3 regions of the Enterobacter cloacae complex sp. HYC033_NIDB genome follow, and region 2 is predicted to be linked to each of the others. Evidence: riboswitches for the same ligand, from Rfam matches in the RefSeq annotation. Region 2 holds a riboswitch; each other region holds the start of a gene.
The links. A riboswitch is a leader RNA that binds a small molecule or an ion and turns the genes downstream of it on or off. The one in region 2 is predicted to bind thiamine pyrophosphate.
Positions count from the first base shown of each region.

Region 1: linked by a shared signal. The riboswitch ahead of thiC (phosphomethylpyrimidine synthase ThiC) and the one ahead of thiM (hydroxyethylthiazole kinase) in region 2 are both predicted to bind thiamine pyrophosphate.
Region 3: linked by a shared signal. The riboswitch ahead of thiB (thiamine ABC transporter substrate binding subunit) and the one ahead of thiM (hydroxyethylthiazole kinase) in region 2 are both predicted to bind thiamine pyrophosphate.

Region 1 covers NZ_CP115123.1:1,047,599-1,052,400, forward strand. Annotated here, with positions in the region: gene thiF (thiazole biosynthesis adenylyltransferase ThiF) at 1-475, opposite strand, end outside; gene thiE (thiamine phosphate synthase) at 462-1,103, opposite strand; gene thiC (phosphomethylpyrimidine synthase ThiC) at 1,103-2,998, opposite strand; TPP riboswitch at 3,078-3,187, opposite strand; gene O1721_RS05020 (Rsd/AlgQ family anti-sigma factor) at 3,242-3,739, opposite strand; gene nudC (NAD(+) diphosphatase) at 3,835-4,608, shown strand; gene hemE (uroporphyrinogen decarboxylase) at 4,647-4,802, shown strand, end outside.
Region 2 covers NZ_CP115123.1:3,918,248-3,923,049, reverse strand. Annotated here, with positions in the region: gene O1721_RS18835 (hypothetical protein) at 1-383, opposite strand, end outside; gene O1721_RS18830 (YadA C-terminal domain-containing protein) at 569-853, opposite strand; gene O1721_RS18825 (hypothetical protein) at 1,047-1,499, opposite strand; TPP riboswitch at 2,113-2,209, shown strand; gene thiM (hydroxyethylthiazole kinase) at 2,245-3,015, shown strand; gene thiD (bifunctional hydroxymethylpyrimidine kinase/phosphomethylpyrimidine kinase) at 3,012-3,812, shown strand; gene O1721_RS18810 (GntR family transcriptional regulator) at 3,855-4,601, shown strand; gene O1721_RS18805 (PfkB family carbohydrate kinase) at 4,575-4,802, opposite strand, start outside.
Region 3 covers NZ_CP115123.1:1,549,978-1,554,779, reverse strand. Annotated here, with positions in the region: gene O1721_RS07350 (sugar efflux transporter) at 1-201, opposite strand, end outside; gene sgrT (glucose uptake inhibitor SgrT) at 323-475, opposite strand; gene sgrR (HTH-type transcriptional regulator SgrR) at 564-2,219, shown strand; TPP riboswitch at 2,256-2,356, shown strand; gene thiB (thiamine ABC transporter substrate binding subunit) at 2,388-3,371, shown strand; gene thiP (thiamine/thiamine pyrophosphate ABC transporter permease ThiP) at 3,347-4,802, shown strand, end outside.

The DNA.
Region 1 (4,802 bases), 2.0 Mb from region 2:
TTATTTGCCCACCGAAACCGACCGCGCTGGCGGTGATCAGCGGCGTGTTCTGCGCAACACAGGCCGCGTTGATGGCCTGACGTGTCGCCATATTGTCCGTACAGTCCAGCACCACGTCGGCAAGGGCCACTTCGCGTTGCAGATCTTCCCCGCTCAGCCGCGTCTGGAGTGCGACCAGTTCGATATCGGGGTTAAGCTGGTTCAGCCGCTGGCGCGTAACGTGCGCTTTAGGCTGGTTGATATCTTCTGTCGTAAAGAGAATTTGCCGTTGCAGATTGCTGAGATGTACCTCGTCGTCATCGGCCAGCACCAGCGTGCCCACGCCCGCGCCGGCCAGATACAGCGCGGCGGGGGTGCCTAATCCGCCCAGACCGACAATCAGTACCCGGCTGGCGAGCAGCTTTTGCTGCCCCTCGATGGCGATATCCTCCAGCAGGATCTGGCGGCTGTAACGCATAAAATCACGATCTTTCATCACCAGCTCCTGCCAGTTGTAAAAGCTGCGCGGTGGCGGCCTGCCAGTCTGCCGCCTGGGTGATAGCGCTGACGACGGCGATACTGCCGACGCCGGTCTCCAGCACCGCGGGCGCACGTTCAAGGCTGATCCCGCCGATGGCGACGGTGGGGTAATCGGCAAGGCGCTTAACGTGGGCCGCCAGCTGCGTCAAACCCTGTGGAGCGGACGGCATCTGTTTGGTTTTCGTTGGGAAAACGTGCCCGAGCGCGATGTAAGAGGGGCGGGCCGCCAGCGCCACGTCGATCTCCATATCATCGTGGGTAGAAACGCCCAGCCGCAGACCGGCGTCACGGATCGCGTTGAGATCGGTCGTTTCCAGATCTTCCTGTCCCAGATGCACGCCGTACGCCTGGTGTTTAACCGCCAGCCGCCAGTAGTCGTTGATAAACAGGCGGGCGTGGTAGCGACGTCCCAGCGCGATAGCGGCGATCACGTCGGCCTCCACCTCTTCATCGCGTTTATCCTTAATGCGTAGCTGGAGGGTGCGAACGCCAGCTTCCAGCAGGCGGGCGATCCACTCCACGCTGTCCACCACCGGGTAAAGCCCTAAGCGGAAGGGCACGGAGGGGAAATCGGGCTGGTACATTACGCCTCCTCCTTTTTGAGGTAGATTTCGCCGCCTTTCGCGCGGAAGGTTTCCGACATGTCCGCCATGCCGACTTCAATGGTCTGCGCGGCGGCGTAATCGCGTACTTCCTGGCTGATCTTCATCGAGCAGAATTTAGGTCCGCACATGGAGCAGAAGTGAGCAACTTTGCCCGATTCCTGCGGCAGGGTTTCGTCGTGATAGGCGCGGGCGGTGAACGGATCGAGGGCCAGGTTAAACTGGTCTTCCCAGCGGAATTCAAAGCGCGCTTTGGACATGGCGTTGTCGCGAATTTGCGCGCCCGGATGGCCTTTCGCCAGATCCGCCGCGTGGGCGGCAATCTTGTAGGTGATCAGCCCCTGCTTCACGTCCTCTTTGTTTGGCAGCCCGAGGTGCTCTTTCGGCGTCACGTAGCAGAGCATGGCGCAGCCGAACCAGCCGATCATCGCCGCGCCAATGCCTGACGTGAAGTGGTCGTAGCCCGGCGCAATATCGGTGGTCAACGGCCCCAGGGTGTAGAACGGTGCTTCGTGGCAGTGCTCCAGCTCCTCGGTCATGTTGCGACGGATCATCTGCATCGGCACATGGCCCGGGCCTTCAATCATCACCTGCACGTCGTACTCCCATGCGATTTTGGTCAGCTCGCCCAGCGTGTGCAGCTCGGCAAACTGCGCCTCGTCGTTAGCATCGCGGATGGAGCCAGGACGCAGGCCGTCGCCCAGCGACAGGGAGACGTCGTACGCGGCGCAAATTTCGCAGATTTCGCGGAAGTGCTCGTAGAGGAAGTTTTCCTGATGATGGGAAAGGCACCATTTAGCCATAATCGAACCGCCGCGTGAGACGATACCGGTCAGACGTTTCGCCGTCATCGGCACGTAGCGCAGCAGCACGCCCGCGTGGATGGTGAAGTAGTCCACGCCCTGCTCGGCCTGCTCCAGCAGCGTGTCGCGGAACGCTTCCCAGGTGAGGTTTTCGGCGATGCCGTTGACCTTCTCCAGCGCCTGATAAATCGGGACGGTGCCAATCGGCACCGGGCTGTTACGCAGGATCCACTCGCGGGTTTCGTGAATATAGCGGCCCGTGGAAAGGTCCATCACCGTGTCCGCGCCCCAGCGCGTCGACCAGACCAGCTTTTCCACCTCTTCTTCGATGGATGACGTCACCGCTGAGTTGCCGATGTTGGCGTTGACCTTCACCAGGAAGTTGCGGCCGATAATCATCGGCTCGGATTCCGGGTGATTGATGTTGGCGGGGATAATGGCGCGCCCGGCGGCCACTTCGTCACGCACAAATTCCGGCGTGATGTTTTCCGGCAGGCGAGCGCCAAACCCTTCACCAGGATGCTGGTGGCGCAGCACTTCGCTGCGGATGCGCTCGCGGCCCATGTTTTCGCGGATGGCGATGAACTCCATCTCCGGCGTGACGATACCCTGGCGCGCGTAGTGCAGCTGGGTGACGCATTTGCCCGCTTTAGCGCGTTTCGGCGTCAGCAGGCCGGTAAAGCGCAGCTCGTCCAGACCGTCGTCGGCCAGGCGCGCGTTGGTATACGCCGAGCTGCGCACGCGCAGTTCTTCGCAGTCGTTACGGGCGTCAATCCACGGCTGGCGCAGTTTTGCCAGACCCTGCTGTACGTTGATAGCAACAGAAGGGTCGCCGTACGGGCCGGAGGTGTCATACACCGGCACGGCTTCGTTGTCTTCAAACTGCGGGTTTTCTTTGCTGCCGCCGATAAGCGTCGGGCTGAGCTGGATTTCGCGCATCGGCACGCGGATATCAGCCTGTGAACCGGTGATGTAGATGCGCGTTGAGTTCGGGAAAGCGGTGCCTTCCAGGGTGTCGATGAAGCGTTGTGCGTGTTCGCGCTGTTCGCGGCGGGTCAGTTTTGTTGTAGACATAGCTCATTCCAGATGTGAAGGACATGGCTTGTCAGACGACGGATGAAGCAAGAGAAGATCGCCTCAGGGGCGATACAACAGCAGTGTGACTCTTGTTCCCTTCGCAGGTATTAACCTGATCAGGTTCCGCGGATCCCGAATTAACGGTCTCAGCCCGTGCTTTCACACTGGGCACTCCGACAAGAAAAATCCCCCTCGTGAGAGGGGCGAATGGTTGTAAATTACTCGTTAACGATTAAGAACTCAAGCAGGGCGCGCAACGTTATCGCTGGTGCTGATATTCAGGTTGTTGTCCAGCACGAGGGCGATGAGCTTGTCTTCCAGCGTGAATCGCTCTTCCAGCGCTTCGCCAAGATCGGAAAGCGCCTGCTGAAACTCAAGATAGTTATCGTGATCGATAGCGTTTTCTAGCGTGGAATCGTAGTAGTCCATGATCTGCTGGGTGTTGGCTTCCAGCAGCGGACAGAGTTTGCTGGCCGCTAAATACGGCGTTGTCCCTTCCATTTCGCGGATAATGCGTTCATAAAGGTTGAAATGGCCGTCGGAGAGGTAGTCGACCAGGCTCTGACAGAAGTCGTCCAGCGCTTTTTCATTCAGCCGCATAAAGGATTCTTTGCCAGGCTTAAGACCAACCAGATTGTAATACGCCACGAGTAGATGCTTGCGCACATGTAGCCAGCGATCCACCAGGGTGTTACTTCCTCCAACGCGCTCAGTCAGGCTTTCCAGCTGGTTTAACATGGTCGACTCCATAAGGTTTAGAATGGGATCTGCTTATCCAAAATGTAACCATAATGCTAACAACATGTCAGTGAAGCGAAGGTAGTGCAATAGATATGGATCGTATTATTGAAAAATCAGATCTGGGTTGGTGGATCGTCAGTCACGAACAAAAATTATGGCTGCCCGGTGGGGAGATACCCTACGGTGCGGCAGACATCTTCGATCTCGTCGGCCAACCGGCGCTGCGGATCGGCGAGTGGCAGGGCGATCCGGTATGGTTGATCCAACAGGCTCGTCGTCAGGATATGGGATCCGTTCGTCAGGTGTTGGATCGGGATGTCGGCCTGTTCCAGCTGGCGGGGCGCGGCGTGCAGCTGGCGGAGTTTTACCGCTCGCACAAATACTGCGGCTACTGCGGCCACACCATGCACCCGAGCAAAACCGAGTGGGCAATGCTCTGCGGCCACTGCCGTGAACGCTACTACCCGCAAATCGCACCGTGCATCATTGTCGCCATCCGCCGTGATGATTCCATCCTGCTGGCGCAGCATACCCGCCATCGCAACGGCATTCACACCGTCCTCGCCGGGTTCGTGGAAGTCGGCGAAACGCTGGAACAGGCGGTGGCGCGCGAGGTGATGGAGGAGAGCGGCATTAAGGTGAAAAACCTGCGCTATGTGACGTCGCAGCCGTGGCCGTTCCCGATGTCCCTGATGACCGCGTTTATGGCGGAATACGACAGCGGCGAGATTGTTATCGATCAGAAAGAGCTGCTGGAGGCGAACTGGTATCGCTACGACGATTTACCGCTGCTGCCCCCACCGGGAACGGTGGCGCGTCGCCTGATAGAAGATACCGTGGCAATGTGTCGGGCCGAGTATGAGTAGTGTTACACTGACGGACTGACGCAATAAGGAACTGCAAAATGACCGAACTGAAGAACGATCGTTATCTGCGTGCGCTGCTGCGCCAGCCCGTTGATGTCACCCCGGTGTGGATGATGCGCCAGGCGGGACGCTATCTGCCAGAGTACAAAGCCACGCGCGCGCAGGCAGGCGATTTTATGTCGCTGTGCAAAAAC
Region 2 (4,802 bases):
TCCGTAATACCGTTTTCATCCAGGCTTAGCGATATCACAAAACCATTACCACGGATCTCATAGAAATTCGCATTCAGGCGTTTAACGCTGGCTTTCTTGCCGTTAACGGTAGCGCTAAAAAAGCCGTTAGAAAGCGTGGCGTTAACCGTGTCCGACGAGAACGAGGCTTCACGCAGGGGATCGTGAATGGATGTCGCTGGTTCGTGTTGTGCCGCATTTTCCGCTTTGGTTTTGCTGATATCGCAAGAGCCATCGCCAGCGCTAATTTGCGTGCATCCCGAACGCTCTAATTGAGCGCGATAATGGGCGTTTATGGCGTGCGCAGGCGAGACACAACCTGCAAGCACCGCAGTACCTATAACGAACATCATTACTTTTTTCATTTTACCGCCTTAAAAACGACACAAATACCAGGAGACATACATCACGCCGATCCAGATCCCGACCGAAATCAGCATCAGATACAGGGCTACCGAAATAAAAATATATTTAGACATCTTTTTGTATCAACGAAATGCTCATCCGCTAAAATGAGGCTTTATATTTGTCCCGATGATTGTTTTACGCTTTAAAAGCCCATTCCAATCCCAACCGAAGCGCCCATATTATTCGCGGTATCATCTGAGAAGCTCACTTTCGCGATGACATGGGAATTAAAGTTAACGGATGCACCGACAGCAAGCGCGCTCTCGCTGTTGTAAGTCGCGCCGCCAGCAGAGAACATGACGCGTTGATTGGTTTGCACTTGTGGCAAACCCGCCATCGCCCCTGAAATACCGGCATTGGCCTGCTTCTTATTATTGTCCACTTCATCACGCAGAGATTTAAATTGCTGGCTGGTGTTGGTATTCATTGCCAGTAATGTCTGCCTGGTGGCTTGCAGATCCTGCGTGGCGGCGGTAACAGCCAGGCGATTTTTAGCGACCTTCGCCTGGGTAGCCGTATCCAGCTATCGTTGTGTTACGGTGGTTGTCACACCATCTTTACCGTTATGACCGTCTACACCGTCGCGCCCATTTCTTTCCGCAATGCCTTGTGCGCCAGTATCACCCTTTATCACCTTTCGCTCCATCTGTACCGTTGATGGGTTTAGATGCATTTTCGAGAGCAGTAAGGCGGCTATCCTGAATATTATCGACGTGTTGAAGGTTGATAATGGCTGTGCCGTTAGTCGCTACACCCTGTAGGGCCGTCTCACTTTTCAGACTGGCGGTATCGACAAGCAACGCTTTCTGATGTGCGTCGTTAGCCATTTTATCCACGACTAACACGCCTGGTTTTGTGGATTGAAGGTCGTCATAAACCTGCGTTAAGCGGTTATCCATTGCGATATCACGGTTAATGCTATCAGCTTTGTTTTGTGCAATCTGATCCTGATGGTCATTTACAATATTAGTAATTTGCCGATCGTCCCAAACCGTATTCGCGGCTTCAGCCAGGCTCGTTGTACCCACTAAGACAACGCCCATTACAAAAATAGCAATAAAGGTTTTATTCATAGATTTCATTTGAAAAGCTCACATCATTAACTATTGAAAATACTGAAGCTGAACAGATTTATTTTCGGGATTTAAAACGGTTGAACGTTGTCTAAATCTTATTTAGTGACGCGAGCAAACTATCAATTAAACGCAAACCAATGATGTTGAACTAAGTCATAAATATTATGAATGGTTCCGACGGCGTAAAAGTCATTTTGCGGTTGTTATTAATGTAAACATTAAGGTGAAAATGAGGTGGTAAATGAGAGAGTTAAATTAAGTGTTTGACAGAGATAAAATTCTGCAAAATAAATGTTTACATTAATATGTGGGTTTATTTCATACGAAAGAAGGTGGGCTGTCTTATAAAAGCACTCCCGGTGCGTCATTATGGATAAAAATAATATTTCTCAGCACAGTGAGTAAATAATATTTTTCATGTGTTCTTAACAAATCTGGCGGGATAATTAACTGAACAATAATGTATACATATAGAGGGTAGTTAATATCTTGTCGTTTATTGTTCGTTACAGGGGATTAACGGACAGCCCAAAACCCCTTGCACCCGGGTTACCCCCCGGTTACACTACATGACTACGAATTGCTATTTCGTAAATAGCTGTTTTATAAGTAATTTGACTCGGGGTGCCCTTCTTTGTGAAGGCTGAGAAATACCCGTATTACCTGATCTGGATAATGCCAGCGTAGGGAAGTCAGATGCCTGCCCGGTCATCGCTTCTTCACGCACGGCAGGAGCGAAACCATGCAGCCTGACCTGCTCGATTCACACGTTTTACATCAATTCCGAACCCGTTCCCCGCTCACGCACTGTATGACCAACGATGTCGTGCAGACCTTCACCGCCAACGTTTTGCTCGCGCTGGGTGCTTCCCCGGCAATGGTGATCGAAGCCGAGGAAGCGGAACAGTTTGCCGCGCTTGCCGATGCTCTGCTCATCAACGTGGGAACACTCACCGCGCCGCGCGCCCAGTCGATGCGTCGGGCCATTGAGAGCGCGGTAGCCGCGGGTACGCCCTGGGTTCTGGATCCGGTTGCGGTTGGCGCGCTGGCGTATCGCACCCGATTTTGCCAGCAAATATTGTCCCTCAAACCTGCGGCCATTCGTGGAAACGCCTCCGAAATCCTCGCCCTTGCCGGAATGAGTGCGGGCGGGCGCGGGGTTGATTCCACCGATACGGCGGCGAGCGCGTTGACCGCTGCGCAGACGCTCGCCCGCCAGACCCACGCCGTTGTGGTCGTCACAGGAGAAGTGGATCACATCACTGATGGTCAGCGAACCCGTACGGTCGCGGGCGGCGACCCGCTGATGACCCGCGTGGTGGGAACAGGCTGTGCGCTCTCGGCGGTCGTCGCCGCCTGCTGTTCGCTGCCTGGCGACAGGCTTGATAATGCGACGGCAGCCTGCGGCTTTATGAAGCGCGCAGGGGCAGCTGCACTGACTCACAGCCGGGGCCCCGGCAGCTTTGCCCCGGCGTTTCTGGATGCGCTTTACGCGCTGGAGGAGCTGGTATGACACGCATTAATGCCCTGACTATTGCGGGAACCGATCCCAGCGGCGGAGCGGGGATCCAGGCAGACCTGAAAACCTTCTCTGCGCTCGGCGCTTACGGATGCTCGGTTATCACCGCGCTGGTGGCGCAAAACACGCGCGGTGTACAGTCGGTATATCGTATTGAGCCGGATTTTGTCGCCGCACAGCTGGATTCGGTATTCAGCGATGTACGCATCGACACCACCAAAATCGGCATGCTTGCAGAGGCGGACATTGTTGAAGCGGTCGCTGAACGTCTCAAACGTTATCAGATAAAAAACGTGGTGCTCGATACCGTGATGCTGGCCAAAAGCGGCGATCCGTTGCTCTCCGCCTCTGCCGTCGACACCCTGCGTAAAAAGCTGCTGCCGCAGGTGGCGCTGATCACGCCAAACCTCCCTGAAGCCGCCGCGCTGCTGGATGCGTCACACGCGCAAAACGAACGTGAGATGAAAGAGCAGGGCAATGCGCTGCTGGCGATGGGATGCAGCGCGGTGCTGATGAAAGGCGGTCATCTTGATGATGCAGAAAGCCCGGACTGGCTCTTCACCCGCGATGGCGCTCAACGTTTCACCGCCCCGCGGGTACAGACCAAAAACACCCACGGCACGGGATGTACGCTCTCGGCGGCGCTGGCGGCGCTGCGTCCCCGAAACGCGAACTGGGCGGATACGGTGCAGGAGGCGAAGATCTGGCTCTCGTGCGCGCTGGCAAAAGCCGATTCTCTGGAAGTGGGTCACGGTATTGGGCCGGTTCACCATTTTCATGCATGGTGGTAAGCCGTATACTGGCATAAAACCTTATGCCAGAGAAAAACAGAGATGGAACAAGCGCATACCCGGTTAATTGCTCAACTCAAGGAACGAATTGCCGCACCGGACAACACGCCGTTGTACCTGAAATTTGCCGAAACGGTTAAAAACGCGGTACGCAGCGGCGTGCTCGCGCACGGTAATATTTTGCCGGGCGAGCGCGATCTGAGCCAGCTGGCCGGTGTGTCGCGCATTACGGTGCGTAAAGCGATGCAGGCGCTGGAAGAGGCCGGCGTCGTCACCCGCGCGCGTGGATACGGTACGCAAATCAACAATATCTTTGAATATTCGCTAAAAGAGGCGCGCGGGTTTTCTCAGCAGGTGGTGCTGCGGGGCAAAACGCCCAACACGCTGTGGGTTAATAAACGCGTCGTGAAATGTCCGGAGGAGATCGCCCGCCACCTTTCCCTTGCGCCGGACAGCGATGTATTTCTGCTTAAGCGCATCCGCTACGTGGATGACGATGCGGTATCAATAGAGGAGTCCTGGGTACCGGTAGGATTAATCCCCAATCCGGACGACATCGGCGTCTCGCTTTACGATTACTTCCGCAGCCAGAATATCTTTCCGCAGCGCACCCGTTCCCGCGTCAGCGCCCGGATGCCGGACAGCGAGTTTCAGGCGCATATCAAGATGGACGATAAGATACCGGTGCTGGTGATCAAGCAAGTCGCGCTCGATCAACAGCACCGGCCAATTGAGTACAGCATCAGCTACTGCCGCAGCGACCTATACGTCTTTGTGTGCGAGGAGTAGGGCCTCGCGCGTGGGGGCGCAGTCGCCACCGCGATGGCTGACTACCCAGGCGGCTACGGCATTGCCAAGCTGCACCGCCTCTGGCAGTGACCATCCCGCGGCCAGCCCGGCAAGGGTACCTCCCGCATGGCTGTCACCCGCGCCGATGGTATCGACCACGGTAGCAGGAAACGCCGGAACGTGTCCGGAAGCGTCACCGTC
Region 3 (4,802 bases), 2.4 Mb from region 2:
CAGGCTGACGAGGATCCCGGCAATGGCGTTGACGGTGTAGAACAGACCCACCCAAAACGGCTGCGCCCCCACCTCACGGCTGAGAAACAGGCTCAACGTCGGCGCCTGTAGCGCGCCGGCCACGCCCATCATGAAGGCCACCAACATAAAAGCGGCGTACACGCCATTCAGGCGTCGCCCCATCGTCATCAACCAGAGCATGCGCAAGTCCTTATGAAAGCGAATCGAAATTGGGTGAAATAGTAAACGAAAAAAGCCAGCAAAAAACATTTTGCTGGCGGGTGATTAGCACCAATACTCAGTCACACATGATCGAGGCGAGTTAGCGGGAAGAGGTCGGTGTTGTAACGTCCCACTGCATCAATTCTTCTAACGTTTTCAGCCGTTGCTCTGCACACCGGCGGGCCAGCCAGGACGATCCCTTTGTCGCTGAAAAGTACTGCTGATAAAACTGACGTGCGGTAGACCTCTTCATAATTTACCTCCTCGCTTCATCGAGGAGAATTATTGGCCTAATATAGGGATAAATAAATTGCTGGTTTTTTGTCAGGAGTTCCCCTTTTATGCCTTCCGGTCGTCTGCAACAACAATTTATCCGCCTCTGGCAGTGCTGCGAGGGGCAATCGCAGGAGACCACGCTGAACGAGCTGGCCGAGCTCCTCAACTGCTCCCGGCGTCATATGCGCACGCTCCTTAATACCATGCAGCAGCAGGGCTGGCTAAACTGGGAGGCCGAAGCCGGACGCGGCAAGCGTTCGCGCCTGACTTTCCTTTATACCGGCCTGGCGTTACAGCAACAGCGAGCGGAGGATCTGCTGGAGCAGGACCGCATCGATCAGCTGGTCCAGCTGGTGGGCGACAAAGCCGCCGTGCGCCAGATGCTGGTCTCGCATCTGGGACGCAGCTTTCGTCAGGGACGCCACATTCTGCGGGTACTTTACTACCGCCCAATGAAAAATCTGTTGCCCGGTACGGCGTTACGTCGCTCTGAAACCCACATGGCCCGGCAGATTTTCAGCGGCCTGACGCGGATAAATGAGGAAAACGGGGAACTGGAAGCGGATATTGCCCATCACTGGCAACAGGTGTCTCCGCTGCACTGGCGCTTCTTTCTACGCCCCGGCATTCATTTCCACCATGGACGCGAGCTGGAGATGCGCGACGTTATCGTCTCTTTAGAGCGCGCCCGCACGCTGCCGCTCTATTCGCATATCGCACGGATCCACTCCCCAACGGCCTGGACGCTGGATATTGAGCTATCGCAGCCGGACAAATGGCTTCCGTGGCTTCTGGGCTACGTCCCCTCAATGATCCTGCCTGCCGAGTGGCGATCCCTGAACAATTTTTCCAGCCAGCCGATTGGTACGGGCCCCTACTCCGTTACGCGCAATAACAGTAATCAGCTGAAGATCCGCGCCTTTGATGATTACTTTGGCTATAGGGCGCTGATCGACGAAGTGAACGTCTGGGTGTTACCGGATCTCAACGAAGAGCTGAGCGCAGGTCTGACCCTGGAGGGGCCAACAGCCGGTGAAAAAGCGTTCGAAAGCCGCCTGGAGGAGGGCTGCTACTACCTGCTCTTTGATAGCCGCAGCCATCGCGGGGCAAACCACGACGTCCGCAGGTGGATAAGCCATATTCTGGCGCCCGCTAACCTGATTTATCACGCAGAGGAGCAATACCAGACCTGGTGGTTCCCGGCCTATGGCCTGCTCCCACGCTGGCACCATGCGCAGCCCGTCCGCAGCGAAAAGCCTGCCGGACTGGAGACCATCACCCTCAGCTACTATCGCGATCACATTGAGCACCGTTTTCTGGCGAGGATCATGAGCACGCTGCTGGCAGCCGAAGGCGTGACGCTGGCGATACAGGAAGTCGATTATGATGAATGGCATCGCGGAGACGTCATCAGCGATATCTGGCTCAACAGCGCAAACTTTACGCTGCCGCTTGATTTCTCGCTCTTTTCTCACCTGTACGAAGTGCCCCTGATTCAGCACTGTATCAACCGGGACTGGCAGCAGGACGCCGCGCGGTGGCGGGCGGGAGAAATGGATCTGGCCGCCTGGTGTCAGGAATTACTGACCGGGCAGACGATCGTACCGCTGATTCACCACTGGCTGCTGATCCAGGGGCAGCGCAGCATGCGCGGCCTGCGGATGAATACCCTCGGCTGGTTTGATTTTAAATCCGCCTGGTTTGCGCCGCCGGAGCCATAACGCTTTCGTAATATTCACCAAATCATTACAATAGCGCCGTTCTCAACGGGGTGCTGCATCACTGATGTGCGCTGAGATAATACCCGTCGAACCTGATCCGGATAACGCCGGCGAAGGGATTTGAGGCTGTCTCTCAAAATCCTTTGCCACTCAACCCTGAGGTGCAAAGTGTTAAAAAACGTTCTTCCTCTGCTGGCGCTGTTTGCGCTGCCTGTTTTTGCTAAGCCCGTTCTGACGGTCTACACCTACGACTCCTTCTCCGCCGACTGGGGCCCCGGCCCGGTGGTTAAAAAAGCCTTTGAAGCCGACTGCAACTGCGAGCTGAAATTCGTGGCGCTGGAAGATGGCGTCTCGCTGCTCAACCGTCTGCGCATGGAAGGCAAAAACAGCAAAGCCGACGTGGTGCTCGGGCTGGATAACAACCTGCTGGAAGCCGCCACCCAAACCAGACTGTTCGCCAAAAGCGGTGTGGCGTCAGATGCCGTCAACGTACCGGGCGGCTGGAAAAACGACACCTTCGTTCCCTTTGATTACGGCTACTTTGCGTTTGTCTACGATAAAAACAAGCTGAAGAATCCGCCCAAAAGCCTGAAAGAGCTGGTCGAAAGTGACCAGAAATGGCGCGTAATTTATGAAGATCCGCGTACCAGCACGCCGGGTCTGGGGCTGCTATTGTGGATGCAGAAAGTCTACGGGGATAAAACGCCGGAAGCGTGGCAGAAGCTGGCCGCGAAAACCGTTACCGTCACCAAAGGCTGGAGCGAAGCCTACGGCCTGTTCCTGAAAGGCGAAAGCGATCTGGTGCTGAGCTACACTACCTCTCCGGCCTACCACATTATCGCCGAGAAGAAGGATAACTACGCCGCCGCGAACTTTGCTGAAGGGCATTATTTGCAGGTGGAAGTGGCCGCCCGCACCGCCGCGAGCAAACAGCCGGAGCTTGCCGAAAAATTCCTGAAATTTATGGTCTCCCCGGCATTCCAGAATGCTATTCCGACAGGAAACTGGATGTACCCGGTCACTGACGTTGCGCTGCCGGCAGGCTTTGAGCAGCTAAACAAGCCGCAAACCTCACTGGAATTTACGCCGCAGCAGGTTGCCGCCCAGCGCGCCGCATGGATTAGTGAATGGCAACGCGCCGTCAGCCGCTGATCCCCGGCTGGTTAGTTCCCGGGCTGCTCGCCGCCATACTGATGGTGGTCGTCAGTCTGGGTGCATTCCTTGCGCTGTGGTTTAACGCGCCAGAGAGCGATCTGCTCGCCCTCTGGCACGACAGCTATCTCTGGCACGTCATCCGTTTCTCCTTCTGGCAGGCGTTTCTCTCCGCGCTGCTGTCGACGATCCCGGCCATTTTCCTTGCACGCGCCCTCTATCGCAGACGTTTCCCCGGCAGGCTTGCCCTGCTGCGGCTGTGCGCGATGACGCTGATCCTGCCCGTGCTGGTGGCGGTGTTCGGTATTCTGAGCGTCTACGGTCGGCAGGGCTGGCTGGCATCCCTCTTCAACCTGCTTGGTCTGGAATGGACCTTCTCCCCTTACGGCCTGAAAGGCATTCTGCTGGCGCATATTTTTTTCAATATGCCGATGGCGACGCGCCTCTTTTTACAGGCGCTGGAAAACATTCCCGGGGAGCAGCGTCAGATTGCCGCCCAGCTTGGCATGCGCGGCTGGTCGTTCTTCCGCTTTGTCGAATGGCCGTGGCTGCGACGCCAGATTGCCCCGGTGGCCGCGCTAATCTTTATGCTCTGCTTCGCCAGCTTCGCGACCGTGCTTTCTCTCGGCGGCGGGCCGCAGGCCACCACCATTGAGCTGGCGATCTATCAGGCCTTAAGTTACGACTACGATCCGGGCCGCGCCGCGCTGCTGGCGATGGTGCAGATGGTCTGCTGCCTGGCGCTGGTGTTACTCAGCCAGCGGCTGAGTAAAGCGATCCCCACAGGCAGCAATCACTTGACAGGCTGGCGCGATCCGCAGGACAGCCTGCACAGCCGCGTCGCGGATTTTATGCTGATCGCGCTGGCCCTCCTGCTTCTGCTGCCCCCGCTGCTGGCCGTTATCGTTGATGGCCTGAATCGCAATGTGTTGTCGGTACTGCAACAGCCTGTCCTGTGGCAGGCGACGTGGACCTCATTGCGCATCGCGCTGGCAGCCGGGCTGCTGTGCGTGATCCTGACCATGATGCTGCTCTGGAGCAGCCGCGAGCTGTACGCGCGTCATGCCCGTAAAGCCGGACACGCGCTGGAACTGACGGGTATGCTGATCCTGGCGATGCCGGGTATTGTGCTGGCGACCGGATTCTTTTTACTGTTCAACAGCACCATCGGCCTGCCGGAAAGCGCCGACGGCATCGTCATTTTTACCAACGCGCTGATGGCTATCCCTTACGCGCTCAAGGTGCTGGAAAACCCGATGCGCGACGTGAACAGCCGCTACGGTCTGCTCTGTCAGTCGCTGGGGATGCAGGGCTGGCAGCGTCTGAAGGTGGTCGAACTCCGCGCCCTTAAACGACCGCTGGCGCAGGCGCTGGCGTTTGCCTGCGTGCTGTCGATTGGCGATTTTGGCGTTGTGGCCCTCTTTGGCAACG